Regions from separate parts of the Arthrobacter vasquezii genome, predicted to be linked through region 2. Evidence: predicted binding sites of a transcription regulator. Region 2 holds the regulator's gene; the other holds the start of a gene.
The links. The regulator LexA, encoded in region 2, represses DNA repair genes until DNA is damaged. The targets are predictions, from matches to a motif close to TCGAACANNTGTTCGA.
Positions count from the first base shown of each region.

Region 1 (15,409 bases), on a different contig from region 2:
GCGGATGGTGCGCGACGGATCGTGCTGGGTGAAGGTCATGATTGTGCTCCTGACGTTGAGGACTCGTTCGTGGGAGAGGTTTCAGTTTCCTGCGGGGCAGTGTCTGTTCGGGCGGTGAGAATACCTGTGGCTTCGCCGGCGACCTGGCGCCCGATCCGGCGCGCGCCGTCGTCGGTGATCCGGTAGGAGGGCACAACGACACTCAGCGCTGCCACCACGTGTCCGCCGGACAGCACGGGTGCGGCGATCGCGGTGACGTCGGGTTCGATGCCGTTGCTGACCACCACGTAGCCGTCGTCGGGAGTCTTGCCGCTCAGGACAGCACCGGCGGCGGAACCGTCCAGCGGAATGCTCCTGCCCACCCAGCTGGTGTGGCGAACCGAGTGGGTTCCTTCCCGGACGGACAGGTAGATCCCGTGGCCATCGTGGGAGGGCACATTGAGGTAGGCGGACTCCCCCGTTGAGTCGACCAATCGTTCCAATGCGCCCTCCGCCAGCGACACCAGCGATTCGTGCGAGAGCGCCTGCGCGCCGAGCTGGACCACGCGCATGCCGGGCCGGTAGCCGTCGTCGTCCCTGCGGACAAAACCGGTGCCCTCGAGGGTGCGCAACAGCCGCAGCGCAGTCGATGCCGAAAGTCCGGCATCACGGGCAGCATCGGCCAGGGTCACCGAACCACGGTCACAGACCGTGCCGAGCAGGAGCAGGGCCCGCTCAACGGTGCGGGTGGAGGTATCCGCCACGAGTTCTTCCTTGCGTTCGGTGGAAATATGTATTTCACTTATTGAAACGCTCATTTCATCTGTTGGCAAGAGCGGTCGATTGCGGGACGAGAAAAGGGACAGGTCATGCCAGAAGAGAACACCGTGACAATCGGTTTAGGAGCACTGGCGCCGGCGGAGGTTGTTGCCGTGGCCCGGTACGGTGCGCGGGTGGAGCTCGGCGACGACTCGCTGTCTGCCATGCAGGACAGCCGCTCGGTGATTGATGCGCTCATCGATGATCCGACACCCCACTACGGCGTGTCCACCGGCTTCGGCGCCCTGGCAACCAAACACATTCCCGTCCAGGAGCGCACGCACCTGCAGCGCAGCCTCATCCGCAGCCACGCGGCGTCGTCGGGCGCGGAAGTCGACCGCGAGGTGGTGCGCGGGCTGATGCTCGGGCGGCTCTCCACCATGGCTACCGGCCGGACCGGCGTGCGGCCGGTCGTCGCGCAGACCTACGCGGACCTGCTGAACGCAGGCATCACTCCCGTGATCGGTGAATACGGGTCGCTGGGCTGCTCCGGCGACCTCGCTCCCCTGTCCCACGTGGCGCTGGCCCTGATGGGCGAGGGAGAGGTAAGGAACGACGACGGCGCGCTGCTGCCCGCCGCCGAGGCGCTCAGTGCCGCCGGAATCACCCCGGTCGAACTGCGCGAGAAGGAGGGCCTCGCCCTCATCAACGGCACTGACGGCATGCTGGGCATGCTCGTTCTCGCCTCTGCGGATCTGCACCGGCTGCTGCGGACCGCTGACCTTGCAACGGCAATGAGCGTGGAGGGCCTGCTGGGAACCGACAGTGTCTTCGCGGAGGATCTGCACCAGCTTCGGCCGCATCCCGGACAGATTGTCTCCGCGGCGAACATCCGTCGCGTGCTTTCCGGGTCGCGCCTCATCGGCGAACACGCCTCTGATGAGCGCAAGGCACACCGGTTCACGCGGGTCCAGGACGCCTACTCGCTGCGCTGCGCGCCGCAGGTTCACGGGGCCGCGCGGGCAACGCTGGCACACGTCGAGTCCGTCGCGGCGATCGAGCTTGGCTCCGCCATCGACAATCCGGTGGTGACCGTTGACGGCCGCGTTGAGTCGAACGGCAACTTCCACGGCGCGCCGATCGGCTATGCGTTGGACTTCCTCGCGATCGCCGTTGCGGACCTCGCATCCATGAGCGAACGCCGGACCGACCGGTTTCTGGACAAGAGCCGAAGCCACGGGCTCAATCCGTTCCTCGCGCATGATCCGGGTGTTGACTCCGGGCACATGATCGCCCAGTACACCCAGGCCGGCATTGTGTCCGAGCTCAAGCGCCTGGCTGTTCCGGCCTCCGTCGATTCCATCCCGTCCTCCGCAATGCAGGAAGACCATGTGTCAATGGGCTGGTCCGCCGGTTTGAAGCTGCGGCGGGCGCTGGACGGACTGACGCGCGTGGTGGCGATCGAGCTGCTGACCGCGGCCCGCGCGCTGGACATGCGCGACGGCGGAATCAGTACCTCCTGCAGTTCGCCCGCCATCTCTGCGGCGCGGGCCGCGCTCCGGGAGGTGGTGGAGGGACCGGGGACGGACCGGTATCTCGCGCCTGAAATTGAGGCGGTGCGGAAGCTGGTGGAGGCCGGGGCGGTTCTTGCCGCCGTCGACCGCGTGTTGGGCGAGCCGCTCGCCTAGGTCGTCCCCATTACTCCATTACCCCATCGCACGCGCAGTAATGGCGCTTTGAGTAACTCAAAGCGCCATTATGTGACTCCACACGCAGGAGGGTTGGGGGCGGATCCCCTACCAGCGATGAGCCACATCGATGACCAGCCGGGATGAGGTACCCGGCCCGTCGAGTGAAAAGACCCGGAACGGAAGGCGGGCGCGAACGCCGAGGCCAAACGTGGTGCGGCTCTCGAAGCTGTCCACGTAGGCCACCTGCCGGAAGGTTGTGAAACCGGCAACATTGACCGCTTCGGACCTGACGGTCGGACGGTAGGTTGCGTTGCCCCGTCCGTCCTGGGCCGGTGCGTTGACGGTCACCTGGATGTCGGCCCCACCGCGCAGCGGCGTGGCCAGGCCGGAGGTCCCGACGACGGCGCTTACGTACCGGACGGTGTAGCCGGCACCTTTGCCCCGAACATCGATCACGAGCCGGTCAAAACAGGCATGGCGGCCGGCCCGTACGTTCACCACCGGGGCACTGGTCTGGGCCGTGCTGGTCTTGGCCAGTGAGCCCCAGGTTATTCCGCAGTAGGGAGCAGCGGAGGCGGAAGACGGCACTACCAGCCCGAACCCGACAATAAGTAGCAGGCTCGCCAGCAGCGCACGGAGTGTGTGCATGATGCACCACCTTTCAAAGAAGTAGGTGGGATCATCGTAGGGCCGCGTTTCCGGGGAAGATCCGGTCTGTGAACCATCGGCGCCCAACCGTTACGGGCGGCGCATGTGCCGGATGTTCACCGGGCTTTTCGGCGGTAAATCGCAATCATTCGGACACCGCAATGACACCGTGTGTGTTGCGGGATCCTGTGTTGCTTCTGCTGGTTTACGCAGGGTTCTAGGCTGGCTGCGGCGTCATGCGTAGGACCAGACGCATGGCTGGTTCTGCGAGCCGTGCCGCAATTGGACCAAGGATGGCCATTAGCAGCACGTAGGCCGTTGCCAGTGCAGCAAGCTCGTCTGTGATGGCTCCGGACGCCACGGCAAGGCCGGCAATGACGATGGAGAACTCGCCGCGGGCGATCAGCGCTGCACCTGCGCGCGCACGGCCCAACTTGCCGACACCCTGCCGTTTCGCCGCCCACCAGCCGGTTGCCACTTTGGTTGCAGCCGTGATGGCGGCCAGGAGCAACGCGTAGCCGAGCACCGGAGGAATGGTCGCGGGGTCAGTATTGAGTCCGAACACCACAAAGAAGATGGCTGCGAACAGATCGCGCAGTGGTTCCAGGAGGCGGGTGGCATTGGTGGCAGTGGCCCCCGAGATCGCAATGCCGAGCAGGAAGGCGCCGACGGCGGCTGAAACCTGCATCGCCGCTGCAAAGCCCGCGACAAGCAGCGCACCGCCGATCAGCGTCAGCAGGAACACCTCGCGGTCCTTGGAGTCAACGATGGCGGAAACGGTGCGGCCGAAGCGGAGCGCGATCACCAGGACGATGGTGACCACCACCAGCGACACGCCGACTGCCTGAAGCCCGCCGGCAAAGCTGACCCCCGCGAGCACCGTAGTGAGGATGGGAAGGTAGATGGCCATTGCGAGGTCCTCGAAGACCAGCAGTGACAGGATGACCGGGGTCTCACGGTTCCCGAGGCGCCCCAGGTCCGTCAGCACTTTGGCGATGATGCCCGACGACGAAATGTACGTCACTCCGCCGAGGACGAGTGCTCCGACACCGCCCCAGCCGAGCATGAGGGCAACAATCGCGCCGGGCAGGAAATTCAGCAGGATATCGAGGACTCCCGCCATCCATGACTGTTTCAGGCCGGTCACCAGTTCGCCGGCGGTGTATTCCAGGCCAAGCAGCAGGAGCAGGAGGATGACCCCGATCTCACTGGCTATCTCGCTGAACTCCTCCAGCCCGTCCAGCTCGACAAAACCGCCCTGCCCGAAGAACAGCCCTCCGATCAGGTAGAGCGGGATGGGCGAGAGACCGATCCGCCCGGCGAGCCTTCCGAGGATACCGAGGCCAAGGAAAACCGCTCCCAGTTCAATGAGGACCAGCGCGCTGTGATTCTCCACGGGCGGCTCAGCCGCCGCTAAGAATCTCGGCCGCGGCGTCGAGCCCTTCGGAGGTTCCAACGGCCACCAGCAAGTCGCCGGCAGCCAACGTGAAATCCGGTGTGGGCGAGGCCTGGACCTGCCCTCGCCGGAGCACCGCAACCAGCGAGACGCTGGTGCGCGTGCGCATCTTCGTGTCACCGAGTTTGCGTCCGTCATACGGGGAGTCGACATCGATGAGGAATTGCCGGGTGTTGACCCCCGGCAGATCCCGGTGGTCTTCCGTCAACTGCGCCACAATCTCGTGGGATCCGAGCAGGTTACCCAGCGCAGAGGCCTCCTCGGCAGTCAACGGGATCGATGCCAGACACGCATCGGGATCATCGGCACGGGACACGATCAACTCCGTCTCTCCGCTGCGCTGGGTGACTGTGCCGATCCGGCGGCCCGACGCCGTCACAATGTCCTTGCGCACGCCGATTCCGGGCAGCGGCGTCTCTTCAACCTTCATGGTTTTACTCTAGACCCGCCGGTGCACTCGGGATGCTCAGGATTCCTGATTCAGCGTCCGGCGGCGAGCGCTGAGGCGAGAGACTGGCCGGCGGCGGCTCCTGCTCCAGTGCCGGTGATGAGCCCGGCCGACAGTTCGGCAATGGCCGACGACGTCTGGAACCCGTAGCCGCCCTGGCCCGCCAACCAGAAGAATCCCTCGGCTTCCGGATCGAATCCGACAACCGGGAGACCGTCTGCCACCTGGGTCCGCAATCCTGTCCAGGCGCGCATCACGCTCCCGATTCCGAGTGTGGTCATGGAATCAAGGCGAGCGATCAGTGCCTCCAGGTCCTCGGGACGCGGCTGTGCGTCCTCCGGCACGCTCGGGACCGTCTCGGCAGGTGAGATGAGGAGGCCGTCGTCGTCCCTGCGGAAATAGAAACTGTCATCCGCCGCCGCTACCATCGGCGAATCGGGGGCGGGGATATTGTCTGCGCCGACAACCGCTGCCGTCCGTCGGTAGGGCCGCATGCCCTGTGTGGCCACACCGGAGAGGACAGCCAGTTCATCAGCCCACGCGCCTGCCGCATTGACGACGACGGCGGCGTGCACTGCCTGCGAACCGGCACCGACTTCCCAGGCCGTCCGGAGCCGCTGGACTGAGTGAACGCGCGCGCCGGTCATGATCCTGGTGCCGCCTGCCTCCGCTGCCGACCGGTGATGGTCCAGCAGGACGTCCGTGTTGCAGCCGACCGCCGTGGTGTCGAGTCCGGCGGCGTTGTAACCCTGCTGCCGGGCGGCCGGCTCGATTTGCGGACAAAGCTGCACTGCTTCTTCCCATGGGAGGCGTTCCATGGCGCCGCTGGCTCTGGCAGCGACGTCGTTGTCCGAACCGATCAGCATGAAACTGCGGGGAGTGAGCACCGGCGAGGGTAGCTCATCTTCACGTTCCCGGATGAGCTGAAGCGTCCGTGCGGTGAGTTGCTGGATCGCCTCGGGCCCGTAACTGGGGATGAGCTGCCGGGCCGACCTCGAGGAGGTGTGGTACGCGAGGGAATGTTCCGCCTCGACGAGGATGATCCTCAACTGTGCCCGCTGGTCCGATGCCAGCGCGGCCGCGAGCGAGAGCCCCGCGATACCGCCGCCAACAATCACAACGTCCGCTGTCTCAGTCATTGCGCTCCTTCGTTCCGCTTCCCTGGCGCTTTCACACCAGCCACAGCTACTCCAGTGCGACGCACAGGACTGAGGCGTCATCGGCCGATTCGCCGATCTCATCCTGTGTGGTCCGCAGCATCAGCATAAGCTCCTGCGCGCCCATCGGAGTCTGTACAGCCTCAAGGAAATCCGCCGGGCCGCTGACCAGCCCGAGGTCCACCGCCCGCCACGCGCCGTCGGATGCCAGCGCCACGGTATGGGCAGGCCCGAGCGTGACCAGCCGGGCGTGTTGCGCCGCTGCCGGTTCACGGCGTGCAACCCAGACCCCTTCCGGCGTGTTTCGCTCCAGCCGTGCCCGGCGCAATTCGTCACGCGATGACGGTCCGTCCAGGGCCTGCCCCACGTGTCTGACCTCCCCGTCATTGAGGGCCGCCACCACGTGGCAGTCGGCGAGGCTGAGGACCGAGAGGGCGCCGTCGTCGTCGGTTGTGACCAGGGAGACCGCGGCGCTCGGGAAGCGCTGGGATTCCGGTCCCACCAACTGGTGGCCGAGCTCGTCCACTTTCGCCAGCGCGGCGGCCAGAACGGCGCGGGGGTCCTGTGGTCCGGCGCTTTCCGCCAGCGCCAGCCCCAGGACCTGCGCATACCAGGAAGGGTTCGACGCGCCGGGGAGATCGAGTTCGTCGAGCAGCGACGTTGCGCCGTCGATCATCCAGGCGGCGTTGGCGCGGTATCCGCATGCGTCTTCCATGACGTGGTTGTCACCCTCGGTCTGGACCCGCGAGACATGTGTGAATTTCATCGGCAAGGCCCTTCGTCGATCAATATGTCATCGGCGAGAACGTCCTCGAGGATGCGGATCCCCATCGTGTGGAAGGCGGGATTGTCATCGGATGTTGCTGCCATGGCTGCGGCGATACAGAGCGCCCAACCGCGTGCCCGCTGCCAGGTCGCGGAATCCACAGACCGTTCCCTGGTGACCGTCTCGATGAAGGTACGCCTTCCAATGCGGTCGAAGACGAGCCAGGCCGCGGCGAGGTCCGTGGCGGGGTCCCCTGCCGTCAGGTCGCCGAAGTCAAGGACGCCGGCGAGCCTGCCCTGCGGATTCAGGACGAGGTTCGCTGCGTGCAGGTCGCCGTGCAGCCACAGCGGCGGTCCGGTCCACTCGGGTTGGTCCCGCAGGACCCGCCAGAGGTGCAGGAGTTCCTCGGGCTGGCCGGCTGCGGCGATTCGCTCCTCCACAACCGCGCTCCGTGTGGACAGTGGTACTCCGCGGACCGTATTTCGTGGGGCGTCAGCCGGTGCCGGGCGGTGGAAAGCGTTCACGAACCGTGCCAGATCGGCGGCCGCGTTGAACCTGTGCGCTGCTTCGATGTCAGCCGCCACGGTCCCCTTCAGCCAGCGCGTGATGGACCAATACCACGGAAAGTACGACGACGGCGTGCCCGTCCGCACCGGAAGAGGCATGACAGTCGCGAGGCCCCGGCTCACTTCCGGCAGCCAACGCTGCTCGTTGCGGATGAGCTCCGCCGCCGCCTGCCGCCGCGGAAGGCGGACAGCGAGCTCGTCACCGAGCCTGAAGATCACGTTGTCCCAGCCGTTGGCCACCTCTAAGAGCGGCAACTCGGCGAAATCAGGGTGCTGGTCAGCGAGCAGGCGCATGACCAGGGCGGCGGTGACGTCCACCTCTGCTGGCGGCATTCTGGTCACGTTGTCCTCACCGCTGAACCTGATCTTCTGCTGATGCCGGCTAGCCCTCAACCCCGAGGCGTTCGAGGATGAGTTGACGAACTCGCCCGGCGTCTGCCTGGCCGCGGGTGGCCTTCATGACCCCGCCCACAATTGCTCCGACTGCCTGCAGCTTCCCGCCACGGATCTTCTCCGCGACATCGGGCTGCGCGGCAAGGGCGCCGTCAATCGCTTCGAGGAGGGCGCCGTCGTCTGACACGACCTCAAGGCCGCGCTGCGAGACTACTTCGGTGGGCGTGCCTTCGCCGGCGAGGACGCCGTCGAGCACCTCCCGGGAGAGCTTGTCGTTGATCTTGCCGGCGTCGATGAGGCCCTGAAGTTCCACGATCAGCGCAGGGGTTACGCCCAACTCGGCGGGTTCAACATCAGCGACCTTGGCTCGGCGGGAGATCTCACCCATCCACCATTTGCGTGCGGTTGCAGGCTTGACGCCGGCAGCGATGGTCTCCTCAATGGCGTCCATGACACCGGCGTTCACCACATCGCGGAACTCAGCGTCCGAGTAACCCCAGTCGGCCTGGAGGCGCTTGCGACGTGCGGCGGGAGGTTCAGGGAGCTCGCTGCGGAGCTTCTCGATCCAGGCGTCGTCGGTAACCACGGGCACCAGGTCAGGTTCCGGGAAGTAGCGGTAGTCGTCGGCATCGGACTTGGGGCGCCCCGCCGTCGTCGACCGTGTGTCCTCGTGCCAGTGGCGGGTTTCCTGCGTGATGGTGCCTCCGGCGTCGAGCACTGCGGCGTGGCGCTGGATCTCGTACCGGACAGCGTGCTCAACGGCACGCAGTGAATTGACGTTCTTCGTCTCGGTGCGGGTGCCGAACTTCTCCTGGCCCTTGGGCTTGAGGGAGACGTTGGCATCGCAGCGGACGTTGCCGCGCTCCATTTTTGCGTCGGAAACGCCGAGGTTCTTCACGATCTCGCGGATAGCTGCCACGTAGGCCTTGGCCAGTTCCGGCGCGCGCTCGCCAACGCCGACGATCGGCTTGGTGACGATTTCCACGAGGGGTACGCCGGCGCGGTTGTAGTCGACCAGCGAGAATTCGGCGCCCTGGATGCGGCCGGTGGCGCCGCCCATGTGCGTCAGCTTGCCGGCGTCCTCCTCCATGTGGGCGCGTTCGATCTCGATGGTGAACACGGTGCCGTCGGCGAGCTCGATGTCGATGGAGCCGTCGTAGGCGATTGGCTCGTCATACTGCGAGGTCTGGAAGTTTTTCGGAGTGTCCGGGTAAAAGTAGTTCTTCCGCGCGAAGTGGCATTTCTCGGCGATTTTGCAGCCCAGTGCCAGGCCGATCTTGATGGAGGATTCGACGGCTACCCGGTTGATGACGGGCAGAACGCCGGGAAGCCCAAGGTCGACCGGTGTGACGTTGGTGTTGGGTGTGTCTCCGAAGGCGTTCGGCGCTGAGGAGAACATCTTGGTGCGGGTGTTCAATTCAACGTGCACCTCGAACCCGAGGACTGGATCGAACTTCTCCATGGCCTCGTCGAAGGACAGAATTTCGGCGGTTGCAGTGCTCATTTACTTCACTCCAGCGATCTCGGGTGCCTGTGCCAGCAAAGGTCCGCCCCACGTGTCTTCCAGCAGCGCTTCCAGTGCAGCGCCTGCCCGGTAGAGCCGTGCATCCTGGCGCGCGGGGGCGAGGAACTGGATGCCCACCGGCAGTCCGTCAGCCAGGCCGCCGGGGACCGAGATGCCCGGCACGCCGGCCATGTTCGCAGGGATAGTGGCGACGTCGTTCAGGTACATGGCGAGCGGATCGTCCAGCTTCTCCCCCAGCTTGAAAGCCGTGGTGGGAGCCGTGGGCGAGATAAGAACGTCTGCCTGAGTGAAGGCGGCGTCGAAGTCCCGTTGGATCAGGGTGCGGACTTTCTGTGCGGAGCCGTAATAGGCGTCGTAGTACCCGGCGCTCAGTGCGTAGGTGCCAAGGATGATGCGGCGCTTCACCTCGTCTCCGAAGCCGGCTGCGCGGGTGGCGCCCATGACGCGCTCGATCGTGGGAGCGCCGTCGGGCACTACACGCAGACCGAAGCGGACACCGTCGTACTTTGCAAGGTTGCTCGATGCCTCCGAGGGCATGATCAGGTAGTAGGCGCCCAGCGCGTACTTGAAATTGGGGCAGGAAACCTCGACGACGTCGGCACCCGCTTGGCGCAGCAGGTCCAGTGCTTCAGTGAAGCGTGCCTGGACGCCGTCCTGATAACCCTCTCCCTGCAATTCCTTGATGACGCCGATGCGCAGGCCCTTGACGTCCGCGTTGCGTGCAGCCTCGGCTAGAGCGCCGACGGGATCAGTCAGCGAGGTGGAGTCGTGTGGATCATGGCCGCCGATGACCTCGTGGAGGAGTGCGGCGTCCAGCACCGTGCGGGTGACGGGGCCGATCTGGTCGAGGGAGGACGCCATGGCGATGGCACCGTAGCGGGACACGCCACCGTAGGTCGGCTTGACGCCGACGGTTCCCGTCACGGCACCGGGCTGGCGGATGGAACCGCCGGTGTCGGTTCCGAGCGCCAACGGCGCTTCGAAGGCGGCGACGGCGGCCGCTGACCCGCCGCCGGAACCGCCGGGGATGCGGTCGAGGTCCCACGGGTTGCGGGTTGGACCGTAAGCGGAGTGCTCCGTGGAGGAGCCCATGGCGAATTCGTCCAGGTTGGTCTTGCCGAGGATCGGCATCTTGACGTCGCGAAGGCGCCGGACGACAGTGGCGTCATAGGGGCTGTGCCAGCCCTCGAGGATCTTGGAGCCGGCTGTGGTTGGCTGGCCTTTGGTGACGATGAGATCCTTGACGGCAATAGGGACGCCTGCGAGCGGATGCATCGTATCTCCAATTGACCGCTCCTTGTCCACCTCGGATGCTACGCGAAGGGCTTCATCAGTGTTGACGTGGAGGAACGCGTTGATCGCCGGATCCACTTCACCGATGCGATCGAGGTGAGCCTGGACAGCTTCCACTGCCGACACCTCGCGGGAGGAAAGCTTCTCGGCAAGCTGGGCGGCGCTGAGCCTGGTGAGATCGGTCATTTCTACTCCTCGTCCAGGATTGCGGGGACCTTGAAGCGGCCGGCTGCGTTGTCCGGGGCGCCGCTGAGAGCTTCCTCGTTGGTGAGCGTTTCACCGATGACGTCATCGCGGTAGACATTGCTCAGCGGAATGGGGTGGCTGGTTGCGGGAACGTCATCACCGGCAACTTCGCTGACCGTCTTGATGGAGTCGACGATGACGGAGAGCTCGCCGGTCATCCGGTCCAGCTCCTCGCCGGTCATGTCGATGTGGGCAAGCCGTGCCAGATGCGCGACGTCCTCACGGGTGATCTCGGGCATGTTTCTCCAGGATCTCGAGATGGCTGGGTTTCGGGTTCTAGTCTACGGGCGGGAGGTGACAGTCCTGTCCGGTTGCAGCCCAAGCCTGAAGACCCATAGCTGGATGTCTTCGTCGCGCACCCACCAGTCACGGCCTGGCACGCGTTCGAACCCCAAGGATTCGTACAGTCGGTGTGCCCGCACCATGTCGGAGCCACTGGTCAGGCTGACGGCGTCGATGCCGTCCAGGGCGCGCGCGTAGTCAATGATCCACTCGACCATCCGGCGCCCAAACCCACCACGCTGGACGGCGGGATCCACAGCGAGCATGCGGAACTCCAGCTCCCCCGCGAGTGCGATGTCGGTGTAGCGCTGACCCTCGAACGTAATGGCAAAGGAACCGACGACTACGCCGTCCTCCTCCCCTACCCATACCTCGGCGTGTTCGGCCCTGTGCTCGATATCGGAGAGAATCTGCACGTAGGGGTGGTCTGGGTCGCTGAAGTAGCCGGCGTGAATGTAGGCGTCCCGGGTGATCCGGCGGACGTCGTCGTAATCTGCTGCAGTGACGCGACGGATAGTGAAGGGCATAACGCAAGCCTTGTCGTGGAGTGGGCGGATCTGAAGCGGGCGGAAGATCCGCCTATCTATTGTGACGCACCCGGTTCTTATTACCGGGCTTCCTGGATGAAAGCCGAGGCGCCCTCGCCACTGAATTCATTACGGTCAACCGGACGGCCTGAGACGCTTCCGATGTTGGTGAGGCGAGCTAACGGTTTATCCCGTTACCCACAGCCCCTTTCTTTCGAAGATGTCTTCTAATAGAATGAAGTATGAGCCTGACAGCCGCACTCGACGCCCTCCCCGGCGAACGGCTGCGCGCTCTCCCAGCCTTCGGATTCGATGATCCAGCCGGTTGCTCCGAACCTTCGATCAGCGAGCTGAAGCAGCTCCTTGCCGCGTACACCTCGCGTTTGGTGGCCGAGATCGCGGGAATGGGACAGGATAAACTCGCCGAGCATTTGACCGGGATCGAGGATCTGTCCCGGACGGTCGAGTACCTTCAGCTCGTTGCGGCAACGGCAGTGGATCGCAGCAGCGCCGCAGCGGGCGGCAAGCCCACCGACACCAACAACACCACGACCGACGACGACGGGACCCCCACCGGTGGTGGTGTCGGTTTCGCGTTCGGTTTGTCCGGTCAGTCCGGTGGGCGTTCAGCCTACCGGTGCACCGCCGGATACCTGCAGGACCGGCTACGGATCAGCAGAAGCGAAGCCAACCGCCGGCTCCGCCTCGGCGCGAAACTCATCCCCCGCACCACACTCACCGGAGAACCCCTACCCGCTACCTGTGCACACCTCGCAGCGGCGGTCTCAGCCGGAGTGGTGTCCGGCAAAGCAGCCACCATGATCAGCAGCGCACTGGACCGCGCACAGTTCACCACCGAACCAGCCGTGCTCAACACGATCGAAGCCCAACTCACCGCCAGCGCCACCCGCTTCGATCCCGATTTCCTCACCAAACTCATCGGCCGCGTCGAAGCACACTTGGACCCCGGCGGACCGGAACCGAGCGAGAAGGAACTCACCGCCCGCCAAGGCGTATTCCTCCGCGGCAAAAAACGCGGCCTCCACCTACTCGACATCGCCGCCACCGACGAACAATACGAATACCTCACCACCATCATGAACACCGCCACCAACCCCCGAACCACCAACCCCGGAGACAGCGGAAGCGACGCCGCGGCAATCGAGACCAGAACCCGCGCCCAGCTGCTCCTGGACGGACTCGTCGGAGCCTGCCAACTAGCCCTGGCCACCGACAAACTCCCGGCCACCGGCGGACAGCGGCCACAAGTCCTCGTCACCATCGACTACCAAACACTCCTCGGCGACCTCGAAATGAGTACCGGCACCTTCTCCCCCACCGCCGGGGCATCGCTCGCCTACACCGGGCCCGTCAACGCCCGCACAGCCCGCAAAATCGCCTGCGACGCCGACATCATCCCGGTCGTCCTCGGCGGACAAGGCGAAATCCTCGACCTCGGCCGCACACAACGGCTCTTCACAGCCAAACAACGCAAAGCCCTCATCGCCCGAGACCAAGGCTGCGCCTTCCCCACCTGCACCATGCCTGCCCACTGGACCGAAGCCCACCACATCCAACCCTGGTCACACGGCGGAACCACCAGCACCGACAACGGAATACTTCTGTGCAGCCACCACCACCATCTGATCCATCAAAACGAATGGACCATCCAGATACGGGACCGCCTCCCCTGGTTCATCCCACCCCCACACCTCGACCCGAACCAACAACCCCGACGCAACCACTACTGGACACTCTGCTGAACAAATCGCACCCGGCTGGACAACCACACGGCTGTCTGCGGCTATTGCGGCGGGCTGATGCTGCCTGCAACCATGATGACGTGCAGCCTGAACCAGTCTCTCCACCCGATCTCTCAGCAGCCAGCCTCATGTGGAACGCTTATGCCCAAGCACATCCCGAAGCAGTAGCTGCCTCGCCCGAATACACGGTTGATCACTTCGGTGATTCGAAGCGGTTAGCCGACGAGCTCCTGAGCCTGGTCATCGGCGGTCGGAAACGGGCTACCGCGGATCTCGTCGCTGAATTCCTGGCACGCGGTGACGAGCTACCGCGCATCGGTTCCCACTGGGTCGCGTGCGACAGCGAAGGAATGCCCCGCGTCGTCATACGCAGCACTGGCCTTCGTGTCGGCCCTTTCACCAGCGCTGACGCGGCATTCGCCGCCGACGAAGGCGAAGACGACGGAACCCTGGCAAGCTGGCAGCACGAACACCGGCGCTACTTCACACGGGTCAGCGCCGCTAGCGGCCGGCAATGGTCAGAGGATGACGAGATTATCTTCGAGCGCTTCGCTGTCACCTGGCCACCGGAACACGCTGACTGACTCCGGTGAAACCCGCTGACTCCCGGCGAACTCCGGCACTCCGGCACTCCAGCACTCCGGCACTCCAGCACTCCAGCGATCCGACATATCGTCGATCCGGCGAAACGGTCCTAAAGAGTCAACTTGTAGACGTGCAACGCAAAAGTGTCGGACAAGAGAAAGTTCCGGGCAGGAACTCGGACAAAGTCCATTGACTCGTACAACTTGTGCTGTCCATCCATGTTCGGTGCGATGGTCAGGACAACCGCCGACACGTCAGGATCCATGCGAGCCCGCTCGATCACGGCCGCCACCAGCGCGTGCCCGATCCCCTTGTGCTGTTCGCCGGGCTCAACTGCGAGCATCCGAAACTCGAGTTCACCGTCATGGGCGACATCACTGAAATCACCGCCGGCCCTCGTAACAAAAACCGATCCCACAATTTTTCCGGCCGATTCCGCAACCAGTAATGATGACCCGGAGTACCCCTCCTCAATCGCCGCCAGGATGTGGTTGTATGCGTACTCATCGTCTATGTAGCCGGCATCCGAATAGGCGGCCACAGTGATACGCCGGATCTCTGCGAAATCGTTCCTGTCCGCCGACCTGATATTAATGTCCATGGACGCCTCCTCTTGCGTTGGACGAGCGATGATCTGAGTGTGGCAGACCAACGAACCGCGAGCGCCGGACGAATGCAACGATCAGATTAATTTAGCCGGCAGGCTCTCCGGTACCGCGTTCCGTCTGGGTTGCGCACGAGAAACCCGAAGTCGACAAGCGCACGCCGAAGAGTCGGGATGTCCCCCGTAACCGTCGCTATCAATAGGTTCACTGCCGGCTCATCCAGCTCCTGATCAAGCGGGAACAACCGATCGGCAAGGTGCTCCAGCACCGCCAACCGGTCCACCTGGCCCGCCGGCAATCCATCGAGTCTGCCCTCGTGAAAGAACCGGTCCACTCCCCGTGGCCGCGCACCCGCCGCAGAACCCAGTACGTCCTTGAACATCCCGTCATTGACGGATCCATCGCTCAACAGCAGCCCCGATTCAACGAGCTTCGAAAACTCCCTGGACCGGGCGCTGACGTCCTCACCAAGAATGGCCCGCGCATACGCTTCCCGAAGAGGTTCTGAGGCCAGCGTCGAAAAGACCTTCTGCCAACTGACCGTCACGTCCTGAGCTCCAGACGTTCCGTAACATCAATAACCGACTGCGGACCAGCCACTGTGAAAGCCGAGAAGCGCTCGGCTTCATCCGGCCCGCCATCGAGGACCGAGGTAATGCCGGGCCGACGGACGGCCACGCCTGCTTCCTCGGCAATCAGCGCACCGGCCGCCCAGTCATG
Region 1 covers NZ_JAROKN010000016.1:37,931-53,339, reverse strand. Annotated here, with positions in the region: gene hutU (urocanate hydratase) at 1-39, opposite strand, end outside; gene P4U43_RS08380 (IclR family transcriptional regulator) at 36-797, opposite strand; gene hutH (histidine ammonia-lyase) at 849-2,426, shown strand; gene P4U43_RS08370 (AMIN-like domain-containing (lipo)protein) at 2,535-3,077, opposite strand; gene P4U43_RS08365 (cation:proton antiporter) at 3,295-4,473, opposite strand; gene P4U43_RS08360 (cation:proton antiporter regulatory subunit) at 4,481-4,963, opposite strand; gene P4U43_RS08355 (NAD(P)/FAD-dependent oxidoreductase) at 5,014-6,120, opposite strand; gene P4U43_RS08350 (protein phosphatase 2C domain-containing protein) at 6,167-6,904, opposite strand; gene P4U43_RS08345 (aminoglycoside phosphotransferase family protein) at 6,901-7,803, opposite strand; gene gatB (Asp-tRNA(Asn)/Glu-tRNA(Gln) amidotransferase subunit GatB) at 7,853-9,367, opposite strand; gene gatA (Asp-tRNA(Asn)/Glu-tRNA(Gln) amidotransferase subunit GatA) at 9,368-10,867, opposite strand; gene gatC (Asp-tRNA(Asn)/Glu-tRNA(Gln) amidotransferase subunit GatC) at 10,870-11,166, opposite strand; gene P4U43_RS08325 (GNAT family N-acetyltransferase) at 11,209-11,736, opposite strand; gene P4U43_RS08320 (HNH endonuclease signature motif containing protein) at 11,979-13,499, shown strand; gene P4U43_RS08315 (ASCH domain-containing protein) at 13,628-14,083, shown strand; gene P4U43_RS08310 (GNAT family N-acetyltransferase) at 14,194-14,685, opposite strand; gene P4U43_RS08305 (DUF2087 domain-containing protein) at 14,772-15,236, opposite strand; gene P4U43_RS08300 (inositol monophosphatase family protein) at 15,233-15,409, opposite strand, start outside.
Region 1: a site for LexA is predicted at 11,951-11,966, ahead of P4U43_RS08320 (HNH endonuclease signature motif containing protein). Genes of this name have one in related genera too.

Region 2 (15,409 bases):
CGCTGGTCGAAGCAGACGGGCTGCAGGTCGCCCGGCCTGGACTGTCAATCAGCATGGGTAATCCACACACGGTCGTCGCCCTTGCCGAAATCGCGGAGCTTCGCGCCACGCGGCTGTTCGACGCGCCTTCGGTGGACCCGGCACCGCCGCACGGAACCAACGTGGAATTCGTCGTCCCGCATGATCCACTCATGCACGACGGCGTTGGACAGCTGAGCATGCGCGTGCACGAACGGGGGGTTGGAGAAACCCTCTCCTGCGGAACCGGAGCCTGCGCCGCTGCAATTGCCACCCGCTACTGGGCGGGAGCGGACGCGCCCGACGTCTGGAGCGTGACAGTGCCCGGCGGAATCGTCGGCGTCCGCTTCACAGTCAGCGCACAGGGGGGAGAGCATGTGCATCTCAGCGGTCCCGCGGTGCTCGTGGCGCGAGGTACGTTCAGCTAGGCCTTCCGGGCGTTTTCCGGTGCGGTCCGCTCAACCCGCAGAATGCGGAAAGACTTCGACGTGGTAGGGCGGTCGACTTCATAGTCGGGCGGCAGCTGCGCTGCAAGCCAACGCTGCAGCGAATCCGCACCGAGGTTCTTCTGGACTACCAACCATGCGCTCCCGCCGGGAGCAAGGCGCGGGAGCCAGCGCAAGAGGAGTTCGTGAAGCGCCTCTTTGCCGATCCGAATCGGTGGATTGGACCAGATCGTGTCGAAGGCAATGTCAGGGTTGACGTCGTCGGGCAGCATGGCCGCCACATTGCCCAGCTCCAGCCTCCGGGCGTTCTCCCTCGTCAACTCCAACGAGCGTTCGTTCACATCGATTGCGATGACCCGGGCGTGCGGTGCCTGAACGGCCATGGTCAGGGCAAGCGGGCCCCAGCCGGAACCAATATCAAGCAGAGTGGAACCGGTGACGGGAGGCACCTCCGACAACAGGATAGCTGTGCCTTTGTCGATGCCGTCGGGACTGAAGATGCCACCTGAGGTGATGAGGTCACGTTCCTGACCCGCAATGGGTACCCGGAGCGGCCGGCGCTTGTCGGGTCCGGAGGGGGCGGCGCTGAAGTAGTGCTGCGAATCCATAATGCTCCAGCCTAGTGCTCCGGGCCGTACCCGTGCGGCCGGGGACCGCTGGCTGTGCAGGAGTTGTCCCTCCGCGCTGAGAGAATTTTTGCCCATGCCGCGGGGGCAACGGACTACCATGGAAAGACGATCACCAAGGGAGAGTATGACCACACATAACGGAGCGTCCGCAACGCCCGAGCCGGAAATGGGCCCGGATGAAATCCAGGCCGTCATTGATCGGATACTTGCCAAGGACTCCGCCTCGTCTTCGAGCGGTTCCCAACGGCGTTTCGGTAGCGGGCCCGGTGGCCGCGCGCAGGCGCTGTCTGATCTCGACGAAGAGCACACGGGTTACGACGGTGAACAGCAGGATCGTGAGGAGCGGCGCGCACTGAGGCGTGTGGCCGGGCTCTCCACCGAACTCGAAGACGTCACCGAAGTCGAGTATCGCCAACTTCGCCTTGAGCGGGTGGTGCTGGCCGGCATCTGGGGCGAAGGGACGGTTGATGACGCTGAAAATTCACTGCGTGAACTCGCTGCCCTGGCTGAGACGGCGGGATCGGAAGTGCTTGACGGCATCATCCAGCGGCGCCTGAAGCCGGATCCCGGAACGTTCCTCGGGGCCGGCAAAGCGGAAGAGCTCAAGAACATTGTGATGGCCACTGGTGCGGACACCGTTGTCGTTGACAGCGAACTGGCCCCCTCCCAGCGCCGGGGGCTTGAGGACATCGTCAAGGTGAAGGTCATCGACCGCACGGCGCTCATCCTGGACATCTTTGCCCAGCATGCAAAGTCCCGTGAAGGCAAAGCGCAGGTCGAGCTTGCGCAGCTTGAGTACCTCCTTCCGCGGCTGCGCGGCTGGGGCGATTCGATGTCCCGTCAGGCTGGCGGCCAGGTTGGCGGCGCCGGTGCCGGTATGGGTTCACGCGGGCCGGGTGAAACCAAGATCGAACTCGACAGGCGGAAGATCCGCACGCGGATGGCCAAGCTGCGGCGCGAAATCGCGGGCATGAAGCCCGCACGCGAGACCAAGCGCGCCAACCGTCGTCGTCATGAGGTTCCATCAGTGGCAATTGCCGGGTACACGAACGCCGGAAAGTCGTCTCTCCTCAATCGGTTGACCGATGCGGGCGTGCTGGTGGAGAACGCGCTGTTCGCGACCCTGGACCCCACCATCCGCCGGGCACAGACGCCTGACGGACTCGAGTTCACTCTTGCTGACACCGTCGGTTTTGTCCGGTCGCTCCCCACCCAGCTCGTCGAGGCGTTCCGTTCGACGCTCGAGGAAGTTGCTGATGCGGACCTGATCCTCCACGTTGTGGACGCATCCCATCCGGATCCGGAGGGGCAGATCACAGCGGTCCGCGACGTCCTGACGGAAGTCGACGCACGCAAAGTGCCTGAGATCGTCGTCCTGAACAAGGCCGACGCGGCAGATCCGTTTGTGCTTGAACGCCTCAGGCAGCGCGAACCCCGCCATGCAATTGTTTCCGCCCGCACAGGTCAGGGGATCGAGGAGCTGCTGGAACTGATCAGCCAGTCCATCCCGCGTCCAAGCGTGAAACTGACTCTGCTCGTGCCCTACCAGCGCGGAGACATCGTGAGCCGACTGCATCAGCCGGACGCAGAGATCCTCGGCCTGGAGCATGTGGAGGACGGCACTCGGGTAGATGTGATGGTCAGGGAAGGTCTGGCGGCAGAACTGGAGCCGTTCGTCACGCATGGCTGAGGGAAGCATCAGTCCCCTTCGACTGCTTGATGACGTCGTAGCGGCGATGGGCGGGCAGCAGCGTAGCGGGCAGCATGAAATGGTACGCCAGGTCGAGAAAGCAATCGGCAACGGCACACACCTGTTGGTGCAGGCCGGAACCGGAACAGGGAAGTCACTGGCCTATCTGCTTCCGCTCATCGCGCATGCCGTGAAGGGTGACACAACCTCGATCGTCTCGACGGCCACCCTTGCCCTTCAGTCCCAGATCGTCAACCGCGATCTGCCGAGACTTCTCGAGACCCTGCGTGGTTCGCTTCCTCGGCCGGTCGACGTAGCGCTTCTGAAAGGCCGGGGGAACTATGTCTGCAGGCATAAGACGGCAGGAGGTTTCCCCGACGAGGATGATTCGGGAGCCCTCTTCTCCCTCGACGGTGACACCGCGGCGCCGCATCCTGCGGCAGGACCTTCCACCCCGCTCGGACGGGAAATCGTGCGGTTGCGGGAGTGGGCGGAAGAAACGGAGACCGGGGACCGGGACGAACTCCTTCCCGGTGTCAGCGACCGGGCCTGGCGCCAGGTATCGGTGTCCAGCATGGAGTGCCTTGGTGCGCAAAAGTGTCCCGTTGCTGAGGAATGCTTCAGCGAGCGCGCACGGGAGAGGGCAGGAAAAGCGGACATTGTCATCACCAACCATGCGCTGCTGGCGATCAACGCTTTCGAGGGGCTGGCGGTCCTTCCGGAGCACGACGTAGTGGTCATTGACGAGGCGCACGAGCTACACGACCGCGTCACGTCTGCGGTGTCTGGGCAACTGTCAGGAGCACTGATCGGCGCTGCGGCCTCAGCGGCGAGGCGCCATCTCGGTTCCAACACGGACACATTGGCGGCCGCGCAGGATGCCTTCGAGAACGCGTTCGACGCTCAGCCCACGGGTCTGATGGCTGGGGGACTGGACGAGTTGCAGGAACTCGCGCTCGTGCAATTGCGGGAGTCATGCCGCCTGGCGCTGTCCGAATCGAGTTCCGACGGGTCCTCCCAGTCGGCAGACGGTGGCCGCCAGATGGCACGCTCACGGCTGTTGGTATTGCTCGAATTGTCCGAACGGATGGTCGCAGCAGGTGGCGCGGGCGAAGTGCTCTGGGCGAGTCGGCCAAGTACCTTTACACCGGGCTCCGGTTACTCCGCGGCTGATGACTCCTCGCCTGCCACGATCAGCATTGCGCCGCTGTCGGTTGCCGGGCGTCTGAGGCGGGGATTGTTCGAGGACCACACGGTTGTGCTCACGTCAGCTACGCTCGCAATCGGCTCGGAGTTCGGACCGGTTGCCGGGTCCCTCGGTTTGACGGGCGAGGGAGCGCCGTCATGGACCGGCGTGGACGTTGGCAGCCCATTCGACTATCCCCGTCAGGGTGTCCTGTACGTTGCCAAGGACCTGCCCAAACCGGGCCGCGGGACTTCCGGGGAACAACTGGATGAGCTGGAGGCGCTCATCAAAGCCTCCCGGGGAGGAGCGCTGGGACTGTTCTCTTCGCGGCGTGCGGCGGAGGACGCTGCTGACGCGTTGAGGGACCGGCTCGACGTTGAGATTCTCTGTCAGGGTGAATCTTCCATGTCCGCGCTGGTGAAGCAGTTTTCAGAGGAGCCCGACACCTGCCTGTTCGGCACTATGTCGCTGTGGCAGGGCGTCGATGTGCCTGGAACTGCCTGCCGGCTTGTCACCATCGACCGCATACCGTTTCCCCGACCTGATGATCCGCTCATGACTGCGCGGACCCGAGCTGTCGCAAAGGCCGGAGGCAACGGATTCATGAATGTTTCCGCTACCCATGCCGCCGTTCGTCTTGCGCAGGGAGCCGGCCGCCTCATCCGCGCCCACGATGATCGAGGCATGGTGGCAGTACTGGACTCCCGGCTGGCAACCGCGGGCTACGGCGGCTTCCTCAGGGCTGCGCTACCGCCGTTTTGGTCGACGACGGACCGCGCAACGGCGCTCGGGGTCCTCTCCCGGCTCGCTGAGACGCAGCGCGCCTAGCACCATGCCGCGCGCCTCGGTCAGAGCGCACGCATCACCGAGACAACTTTGCCCATGATGGTGGCGTGGTCACCGAGTATCGGCTCGTAATTGGTGTTCTGCGGCAGAAGCCAGGTGTGACCGTCACGCTGCCGGAAGGTCTTCACTGTGGCCTCATCATCGAGGAGTGCTGCCACCACATCGCCGTTCTCGGCTGTGCTCTGCTGGCGGACCACTACCCAGTCTCCGTCGCAGATCGCTGCATCAATCATGGAGTCACCTGAAACACGCAGCATGAACAGATCGCCGTGCCCGACGAGCTGCCGGGGCAGTGGCATGACATCCTCAACAACCTGATCCGCCAGAATAGGACCTCCGGCTGCAATCCGTCCGACCAGCGGGACCATTGCCGCGTCGACGGCCGACGATGCCCGCGCAGGTTCCTCCCTTTCGGCGGAGGAGGGCAGCGCACGCGGTGTGCTGTCACCGAGCGTGAGAGGAAGCAGGATTTCCATCGCTCGCGGGCGCTTGGGATCGCGGCGGATGTAACCCATGCGTTCCAGCTGTGAAAGCTGGTGCGTGACGCTGGACAGACTCGCAAGCCCTACGGTGTCACCGATCTCGCGCATTGAGGGCGGGTAGCCGTGCGCAGCTACGCTGCGCTGAATTGTCTCGAGAATTTTTGTCTGACGTGCTGTCATTCCCTTTGGCATGGCCCTGCCGCGCGGCCTTCCGCGTCCGCGCTTCGCATCGGGCGAAGGCACCTCTGCCATGTCCTTTGCCGCACTGAGATCTGCCACGAGATGCATCCCTTCCTCCGGCCGGGCCCGGACTGCCGGCTCGCCAACCATTTTTGTCAGTGGCGGGTGATGAGCTGGTTTGTGAAGCAGCCGGACCGTCACCCTTGACAGCAACGCTAGGGGAGGCGGGACGTGTTTTCAAACATTTGTTCGAGTGAGTCTCGACAATATTAGTTTACAAGTGCTAATAATAAGTGCAGAGGAATAGAACACAGCTTCGAACAAAGCTGTGGGAGATCCACACAACGAGAAAGGTGGACGCCATGTCTACGCTCCATATCGCAGGATCAGCTTCCGTACTTCACCCAGAGGACCGTGAGAATAACGGGCCGGCTGCGGCGCCGCGCCTTCATCTCACCCGTCGCGGCTGGGTGGTTCTGGTGGCAATTCCGGTCGCATTGCTTGTTGCCGTACTGCTGGTGGTTGCTTCGTTCTTCACCTCCCAGGCGCAGGCAGCGACAGCCGGCGGTGACCTCACGGACACTGTCCGGGTCAGTGTTGCATCGGGGGAGACACTCTGGGCTCTTGCTGCCGAGTACGCGCCGGAACGTGATCCGCGAGCCGTCGTTGAGGAAATCGTCGAACTGAATGTTCTAGGCTCGTCGACCGTGCAGGCCGGGCAGTCGCTTCATATTCCGGTTGGAAATCCATAAGGAGCGGATCTGCTTCCGCACAGCGGTAGGCGCGCTGATTCTTCACAGGTTGGCTCGTAACAGTTCGCCCGGCTTCAGCGGAATTCTTCGTGGCGGATGGGGCGGCCTTAAACTCTCATGGTGACCGATCCGCTAGAACGCCTTAACAGACTGCCGATCCGCGAGAATCTGCGCGGCCTTCGACCATACGGTGCGCCCCAGATCGATGTGCCCATTCTGCTGAACGTCAATGAGAACACCCATGGCGTTCCGGAGGATGTTCGCAGTGCAATTGTTGAAGCAGTCGAGGGCGCCGTGGCGGGGCTGAATCGCTACCCTGACCGGGAGTTCACCGTGCTTCGCGAACATCTCGCCACGTACCTAGGGCACGGACTCACCGCGGACAACATCTGGGCGGCGAATGGATCCAATGAGGTTTTGCAGCACGTCCTCCTCGCGTTCGGCGGACCGGGCCGGACTGCGTTGGGATTTCCTCCCACCTACTCGATGTATCCGCTGCTCGCAGGCTCCACCGGTACTGGATACCTGACAGGTTCGAGGGATGAATCCTTCGACCTGGACGCTCGTACCACCGCCAGCGAGGTAGCCGCCACGGGCGCAAACATTGTCTTCCTGTGCAGCCCGAACAACCCGACCGGCACAGCGCTTCCCCTGGAGGTGGTTTCCGAGGTCTACGATGCAGGCGAAGCGGCGCAGGCAATCGTCATTGTGGACGAGGCGTATGCAGAGTTTTCCCACTCCGGCACTCCGAGTGCGCTGGAGCTCCTGCCCGGCAGGGAACGGCTTATCGTCTCGCGCACCATGAGTAAAGCCTTTGCGCTGGCCGGAGCCCGTCTCGGGTACTTGGCCGCAGCGCCGGAAATTGCGGATGCGCTTCGGCTCGTGCGTCTCCCGTACCACCTGTCGGCGATTACGCAGGCCACGGCTGTCGCGGCGCTGACCCATTCGGCGAAGCTGCTCGCCAACGTGGATGAGATCAAGCGGCAAAGAGACCGCATTGTGTCCGGGCTGACGGGGATGGGTCTGCCCGTTGCACCTTCGGACTCCAATTTTGTGCTGTTCGGAGGGCTCGATGATCCGGGCGCCGTCTGGCAGGACCTGCTTGATGCCGGGGTTCTTATCCGGGACGTCGGGATTCCGGGCCACCTTCGGGTGACCGCCGGAACGCAGGAAGAGACCACAACCTTCCTGAAAGCCCTCGAATCTTTGATCCGGCCGCGTGTCTCCTAAACTGGACCGGGACGCACATGCGGGCCCGCCGCCCGTCTCGCTGCCGAAACAACCGTAAGGACCATCCATGACCGCGGAAGCTACTGCCAATCGCGCTGCCCGACGTGAGCGGACCACGAGTGAGTCGTCGGTGTTCGTCGAGGTCGATCTAGACGGCACCGGGCGCTCGGAGATCAGCACGTCCGTGCCGTTCTACGACCACATGCTGACGGCCCTGGCAAAGCACTCATTGATCGATCTCACCGTGAGGGCCACCGGCGACACCCACATCGATGTCCACCACACTGTGGAGGATGTAGCAATCACATTCGGTGAGGTTCTGCGCGAGGCTCTCGGCAACAAGGCAGGTATCCGGAGGTTTGGTGAGGCAACTGTGCCCCTGGACGAAGCTCTCGCCAATGCCGTCGTCGACATTTCCGGGCGCCCCTATCTGGTTCACTCAGGTGAACCCACAGGCCAGGAGTACCACCTCATCGGCGGACATTTCACGGGATCCCTGACGCGCCATGTCTTCGAGGCGATCACCCTGCACGCCCAGATTTGCCTGCATATGACGGTCCTTGGCGGCCGGGATCCGCACCACATCGTCGAGGCCCAGTTCAAGGCTTTCGCCCGCGCCCTTCGCGCCGCGGTTGAACCGGACCCGCGGGTGAGCGGAATCCCTTCCACCAAGGGAGCGCTATGAGCGCGCCGAAAGTGACAGTTCTCGATTATGGTTCCGGGAACATTCGTTCGGCGGTGCGGGCACTGGAACACGTCGGCGCTGAAGTCACACTGAGTTCAGCGGCTGATGATGTCCTCAACGCCGACGGGCTCGTCGTGCCCGGTGTGGGAGCGTTTGCCGCCGTCATGCAGGGCTTGAAAGAGGTAGACGCGCTGCGCATGATCGGCCGTCGTGTTGCCGGCGGTCGCCCCGTCCTCGGAATCTGCGTCGGGTTGCAGATCCTGTTTGAGGAGGGGGTGGAACACGGCGTACGGACCCAGGGCATGGGGGAGTGGCCCGGTACGGTCGAACGGCTCAAGGCGGAAGTTGTGCCGCACATGGGCTGGAACACCGTCGACGCCCCCGCCGGGTCGGTGCTTTTCGAGGGCATTGCTGAAGAGCGCTTCTACTTCGTTCACTCCTACGGTGTGCAGGAATGGAACTTCGACGTCACCCAGCCGGCTATGCGGCCGCCGCTCGTCACCTGGTCCACGCACGGCAGCCCGTTCATTGCCGCGGTGGAGAATGGCCCACTCTCCGCCACGCAGTTCCACCCCGAAAAATCCGGCGACGCCGGTGCGCAGCTGCTGCGTAACTGGACCGGCAGCCTTCGCTGATCCATGTGGAGCCTGATTCTCATGGGACTGGCGGGGCTGCTGATCGGCGGCGTCGTTTCATTCCATCGCCAGCAGATGCCCCGCGCGCTCACCATCAGCTTCGGCGTTCTCGCCGTCCTGGCGCTGCTCGCCGCGTACCTGCTCACCCTGACCCCCTAACTGTCCGGCTGCGCCGGCACCGATCTTAAGAACAAAGGAAGCGAATGAGTCCCTTCACCGAATCGCCCATCCTCGAACTGCTCCCTGCGGTTGACGTGGCCGACGGCCAGGCCGTCCGGCTGGTACAGGGAGCGGCCGGCAGCGAAACAAGTTATGGCGATCCACTCGATGCCGCACTGCAATGGCAGAACGACGGCGCCGAATGGGTCCATCTCGTTGACTTGGACGCGGCCTTCGGCCGGGGATCAAATCGCGATTTGCTTGCCCGCGTTGTCAAGGAACTGAGCATCAAAGTGGAGCTCTCCGGCGGGATCCGGGATGACGCGTCCCTGGACCAGGCGCTCGAGCTCGGAGCGGAGCGGGTAAACCTCGGCACCGCGGCCCTGGAAAATCCCGTGTGGACAGCCAGCGCAATTGCCCGCTACGGCGACGCCGTGGCCGTCGGTCTCGACGTTCGTGGCACCACCCTGGCTGCCCGCGGCTGGACGGAGGAAGGCGGTGACCTCTGGGAGGTACTCGCCCGCCTGGATGATGCCGGCTGTGCTCGCTATGTCGTGACTGACGTGACCAAAGACGGAACGCTTCGGGGTCCCAACCTCCAGCTCCTCCGGGAGGTGCTCGAGAAAACCGAGCGGCCCGTGGTGGCATCCGGCGGCATCTCCAGTTTGGATGACCTTGCCGCGCTCCGGCAGTTGGTCCCCGATGGGCTTGAAGGCGCCATTGTAGGAAAGGCCCTCTATGCGGGCGCCTTCACACTACCGCAGGCGCTCGACGTCGCGGGGCTCCCGGAGCGCTAGCCATGGCAGAGCGGAGGCTTCCTGCCCACATCGAAGCGGCGCTGAGCGGTAACATCGCTGACTCGGCAGGCCGCGCCTGGGAAGGAAGGGATCTTTCCGGCGGCGGGAACCCGCTGCACGCCTTCGACAAGGACGACGGCGCGGTGCCGGCGGTTTACGCCGCTGCCCTGCAGGCTCTGGTGCACGGCGCCGCTGATGAGGCCGCAGTGCTGCGGGCGCTGACGGAAATCCGTGTCTTCGTGCCGGTGATCGCGCAGCTTGGCGGCCCGGAAGCTGCTGATGATGTCACTGCAGCTCCCGGGGACCGGCACCATGAAGGTGACAAGGAAGCCGACATGGCGCTGGTAACCATCAAGGCGCCGGACGGGCGGAGCGCCCTGCCGGTCTTCACAGCCACGGCGCACCTCCAAAGCTGGCATCCGGAGGCCAGGCCCGTTGCGGTCTTCGCCTCCCGGGCAGCCCTGGCCGCGGTGTCCGAGAAAGCTGAACTCATGGTGGTCGATCCGGGCGCAGAAGTGACATTCGTCGTGCGCCGCCCCGCTCTCTGGGCGCTGGCGCAACAGGGCCAATGGTCGCCGTCGTACTCTGATCCGGACCTGGCCCGCCTCGTGGGGAAGGCGGTCGTTCCGGGCGGGAGCATTCGCAGGGTCGAAATCGCGCCCGGGGGAGGAATTTCAAGCCGCACCGCTGGCGGTAAAGTGGTTGGAGGCGGCGGTGCCGGTCCCGAGTTGCGCCTGACCCTCGTACTTGAGGAAGGTCTCTCACAGGAGGACGTCCGCTCCACAGCGGCGGCGTTCCAGGACCGCCTCCAAAACCTGCAGGAGTTTGTCGAGCGGGTGGACTCGCTCGAAATCCGGCTCACGCGTTGATCTTCCACGCGGTTGGGCCCGCGTGAAAGATGAAGAACGTTGAACTTTGCCGTTTACCGGGAGCTGCTCAGGATTGTCCCGGTCCGCCGACTGCTGATCGTGGGAATGATCGCACGCTTTCCCCACTCTGCCGCAGGGGTGCTGCTTACCCTCCACGTGGTGCAGACCCTCGAACGCGGTTATGCCGAGGCGGGGGCCGTAGCTGCAGTGATGACCATCGGTATCGCCGTCGGTGCGCCCTGGCGCGGCCGGCGTGTCGATACAGCAGGCCTGCGGGCCGCGCTGATTCCGTCGGTGATTGCCGAGGCCGTGATCTGGTCGGTGGCGCCCCACCTGTCATACGAGTGGCTGCTGCTGGCCGCGCTCGTTGGCGGCATCTTTACCCTTCCCGTGTTCTCCGTTGTCCGGCAGTCTTTGGGTGTGCTCGTGAGCGGAAACTCCCGCCGGACGGCTTTCACCCTCGACGCGGTGGCCACCGAGGTGATCTTCATGGGCGGGCCGGCGTTGGGGGCTGTGCTCGCAACGCAGGTGTCCACGGTGCTGGGACTGACTGTTGTGGGCTTTTCCACCGCCGTGGCGGGGCTGTTCCTCATGTGGTTCAACCCGCCGACACGCAGTACCCAGCCGGGAGCCGTCGGTGCCACGCTGTCCGGAGGGCAGGATGATGCAGCGGCCGTGGAAGTGTTGGTGGCATCAGCTCCAGCCCACGTCAGTGAAGCGTCAGCAGAACTCGTTCCCGGAGCGCGGCCGGCCCGTGCTGGACGGGCGCGGGCGCGGATGGCGCACAGTTTCGCATGGCTCACGCTGCCGGTGGCCGTGGTCATGATCGTGGCCGCCGGTGCCGGCCTTGTCCTTGCCGGCACGGATGTCGGCATCATCGCGGTACTGGAAGCCGATCAGCGGGCCTTCGAGCTGGGCTGGGTCTTCCTCGCCTGGTGCTCGGCGTCCGTTGTGGGCGGCCTCGTCTACGGTGCCATGCACCGACCGCTCTCGCCGCTGGTGCTCCTGCTGCTGATGGCGGTTCTCACCATCCCGATGGGCTTTGCGGAAAGCACGGTGGTTCTTGCGTTGCTCTCAATTGCGCCAGGGCTGCTGTGTGCTCCGGTTCTCTCCGCGGCCTCGGAGCGGATTGCTCATCTGGTCACCGAGGAACGCAGGGGGGAAGCCATGGGCTGGTATGGCTCAGCCCTCACCTCCGGAGTGGCACTGGGCGCGCCGCTGGCAGGCGTGATGATCGACTCGGTGGGCCCGTGGGGCGGGTTCGTCGCAGTGGGCGCAGCGGCCGCCGCCCTGAGCCTGGCGTGTCTGGGAGCACAACAGGTACTACGACGGCGGCGCTTCGCCTGATCTCTCAGATCCCGTTTCGCGAAGGACAGTCAGTTGACCGGACCGGTGAACTTCTCGCCCGGTCCCTGGCCTGGAGCGTCAGGGATGAGTGATGCTTCCCTGAACGCAAGCTGCAGGGACCTCAGGCCATCGCGCAACGGGCCGGCATGCTGGCTGCCGATCTCCGGAGCTGCGGCGGTGATGAAGCCGGCGAGTGCAGTAATCAGCTTGCGGGCCTCGTCGAGGTCCTTGTACGTTTCGGCGTCAGTGCCCTCAGCCAGTCCGCACTTGACGGCAGCTGCGCTCATCAGGTGCACTGCCGACGTCGTAATCACCTCGACGGCGGCGACTTCCGCAATGTCCCGAACGGGATTGTTCGCATTGCCGGACGCGGCGCGCGTTTCCTCCGGCGTCTGGAAGGTGTGGCGTGCGGCGTCGGGATTATTGTCTGCTGTGCTCATGCTGGTAAGCTTGTCACAGACCAACTGGGGGTCGTTATTTTTTGTGGCCGGGAACGGCATGAAAAAGATCACCAGTATGCAAGCGGAGTCCTCTCCCACCCGCGATTGCCGCCGTTGCCCCAGAGGCAGCCACAGGCAGCCGGGTTCAGGTCGGTGCGCTGGCTCTCCCTTTGGTAGGGAGCGCCGTTGATGCACTGATGCCGAGGCCTTCGATTGCGCATGCAGTTGGAGGCCTTCTCCTTTTGCAGGCGGTTCAGTTATTCAACGGATATCAGGAGCAGCACATTAGCGAGCCAAGAATCAATGATCGTATCCGCGTCCCAGAGGTGCGGTTGGTAGGCCCTGCCGGCGAACAGGTTGGAATCGTCCGCATCGAAGACGCCCTCCGCCTCGCCGCTGAGTCCGACCTTGATCTTGTTGAGGTGGCACCTCAGGCAAAGCCTCCCGTTGCCAAGCTCATGGACTTCGGTAAGTACAAGTACGAAGCCGCGGTGAAGGCGCGTGAAGCGCGCAAGAACCAGACGAACACCGTGCTGAAGGAAATCCGGTTCCGCCTGAAGATCGATACCCACGATTACGAGACCAAGCGGGGCCACGCTATCCGCTTCCTCGGTGCCGGAGACAAGGTCAAGGCCATGATCCAGTTCCGCGGTCGCGAGCAGCAGCGTCCCGAGATGGGCATCCGCCTCCTGCAGAAGTTTGCTGAGGATGTGTCCGAGGTCGGCGTGGTTGAGTCCACCCCCCGCATTGACGGTCGCAACATGGTGATGGTTATCGGTCCGGTGAAGAACAAGGCCGAAGCCAAGGCTGAAGCACGCCGTGCTGCCCAGCGCGCCGAGTCAAAGGCTGCCAATGATTCGTCGAGGGACAAGGTTGACACCTCTGGCTCCGCACCGATGACGCAGAGCATCGGAGACTTGCTGCCCGAGGAACTGCGTACGGCAGGATCAGCTTCGGCGTCTGAGACTCCTGTAGCTGATGCTCCTGTAGCTGAGAGTTCAGCACCTGTGACGGCAGTACCTGAGACCGCAGCGTCTGCTGTGGATGCGCCCGCTACTGATGCGCCGAAGGCTGCTGAGGCCACGCAGGTAGAGGAAGCGCCGAAGAAAGCTGCGCCGAAGCCCGCTGCCGCGCCCAAACCTGCAGCAACGCCGAAGCCCAGGCCTGCGTCGGCTGCACCAAAACCAACCGGCAAGGCTGCCCCGGCCAAGGGAACGCCAAGCCGATCGAAGCCGTCCGGCTCCAACTAGGAGTCGGCTGCCCACCAGGCAGCAAGGCAATACGTAAGCACCGCAGTCCGCTGCGGAGATCGCAAGAGCCGCCGGCAAAGTGCCGGCGGAGACCAAAGGAGATCGGTTTCCATGCCGAAGATGAAGACCCACAGTGGCGCCAAAAAGCGCTTCAAGCTGACCGGCAGCGGAAAGCTCAAGCGCCAGCAGGCCAACCGTCGTCACTACCTGGAGCACAAGCCCTCCACGTTGACGCGCCGTCTGGCCAGCGACCAGATCGTGTCCAAGGCTGACACCAAGGTCATCAAGAAGATGCTCGGCGTCTAACACACCCCCTATCACTTCCGGACACCCTCGCAGGCGGCTGTACTGCCGCCCACGGAACCTCTGTTCGGACGATCTATCTAAGGAGTACGCACGTGGCACGTGTGAAGCGGGCAGTCAATGCCCACAAGAAGCGTCGGGTTATTCTTGAGCGCGCCAAAGGCTACCGGGGGCAGCGTTCGCGCCTGTACCGCAAGGCAAAGGAGCAGCTGCTCCACTCGTTCGTCTACAGCTACGGCGATCGCCGCAAGCGCAAGGGCGACTTCCGTCGGCTCTGGATCCAGCGCATCAACGCTGCGTCCCGTGCCAATGGCCTCACGTACAACCGCCTCATCCAGGGCTTGAAGGCTGCCGGCATTGAGGTTGACCGCCGGATGCTCGCAGACCTCGCCGTAACTGACGCCAACGCGTTCGCGGCACTTGTGCAGATCGCCAAGGACGCACTGCCGTCCGACACCTCTGCGCCGGTCCACGCCTAGGCAGCGCACCCAGCCGGTTCCGTGAGCCGGTTGAAATAATCCATGAATACATCCGAACGCCCCCAGGCACAGCTACTGACCAATCCCCGATCAGATCGGGTCCGGGAGGTAGCGAAGCTTGCGGGGCGTTCGGCGCGTCAGCGGCAGGAATCCTTCCTCGCCGAAGGTCCGCAGGCTGTACGCGAAGCGTTGCGCCTCCACGAGGCCCGCCGTCTGGCCGGGGGAGCCGGCGTCGTGGAGGACGTGTATCTGACGGCTGAGACCCTGGCGCGCTACCCGGAGTTCGGTGCTGTGGTTCCGCCGCGGATGGTGACGGCCGAGGTGCTTGCAGCTATGAGCTCAACCGTCACGCCGCAGGGTGCCCTCGCAGTCTGCCGTTTCATCGACTCGTCGCTGGCGTCGGTGCTTGAGCGCAGTCCGCGGCTGATTGCCGTCCTGGTGGAGGTTCGTGATCCCGGAAATGCCGGGACTATCCTCCGTGCCGCCGACTCCGCCGGCGCTGACGCTGTGGTGTTGACCAGCGGAAGCGTGGACGTCTACAACCCGAAGACCGTCCGGTCGACTGTGGGTTCCCTTTTCCATCTGCCCGTGGTGGTCGGCGTCGATACCCGGGACCTGCTGACAGCGCTTGCCGGTCATTCCGTCACGGTGCTGGCGGCCGACGGCTACGGCGACTGGAACCTGGACGAGCTTCAGGACGCGAGTGCGGCCAGGCGGCTGGCGCCGTCGTCCCTTAGTGTAAATGAGCAGGACGCACGGAAGCCGTTCCTGGAGGCCTCCACAGCCTGGTTTTTCGGCAACGAGGCGCAGGGATTGGCGCCGGAAGTATTGGAGGCAGCCGGCCACCGGGTGTCAGTACCCATTTACGGCAGCGCTGAGAGCCTGAATGTCGGTACCGCAGCAACTGTGTGCCTCTACGCGTCCGCCCGGGCTCAGCGCGGTTAGACGGCTTTCTTCCGTCGGGTCCGCGGGAGGCGGCCAAAAGC
Region 2 covers NZ_JAROKN010000027.1:18,181-33,589, reverse strand. Annotated here, with positions in the region: gene dapF (diaminopimelate epimerase) at 1-446, shown strand, start outside; gene P4U43_RS10865 (class I SAM-dependent methyltransferase) at 443-1,072, opposite strand; gene hflX (GTPase HflX) at 1,218-2,783, shown strand; gene P4U43_RS10855 (ATP-dependent DNA helicase) at 2,776-4,797, shown strand; gene lexA (transcriptional repressor LexA) at 4,818-5,549, opposite strand; gene P4U43_RS10845 (LysM peptidoglycan-binding domain-containing protein) at 5,840-6,229, shown strand; gene P4U43_RS10840 (histidinol-phosphate transaminase) at 6,350-7,459, shown strand; gene hisB (imidazoleglycerol-phosphate dehydratase HisB) at 7,527-8,144, shown strand; gene hisH (imidazole glycerol phosphate synthase subunit HisH) at 8,141-8,779, shown strand; gene P4U43_RS10825 (hypothetical protein) at 8,801-8,938, shown strand; gene priA (bifunctional 1-(5-phosphoribosyl)-5-((5-phosphoribosylamino)methylideneamino)imidazole-4-carboxamide isomerase/phosphoribosylanthranilate isomerase PriA) at 8,983-9,735, shown strand; gene P4U43_RS10815 (SseB family protein) at 9,738-10,604, shown strand; gene P4U43_RS10810 (MFS transporter) at 10,644-11,951, shown strand; gene P4U43_RS10805 (DUF1844 domain-containing protein) at 11,981-12,391, opposite strand; gene infC (translation initiation factor IF-3) at 12,718-13,641, shown strand; gene rpmI (50S ribosomal protein L35) at 13,753-13,947, shown strand; gene rplT (50S ribosomal protein L20) at 14,040-14,423, shown strand; gene P4U43_RS10785 (TrmH family RNA methyltransferase) at 14,466-15,368, shown strand.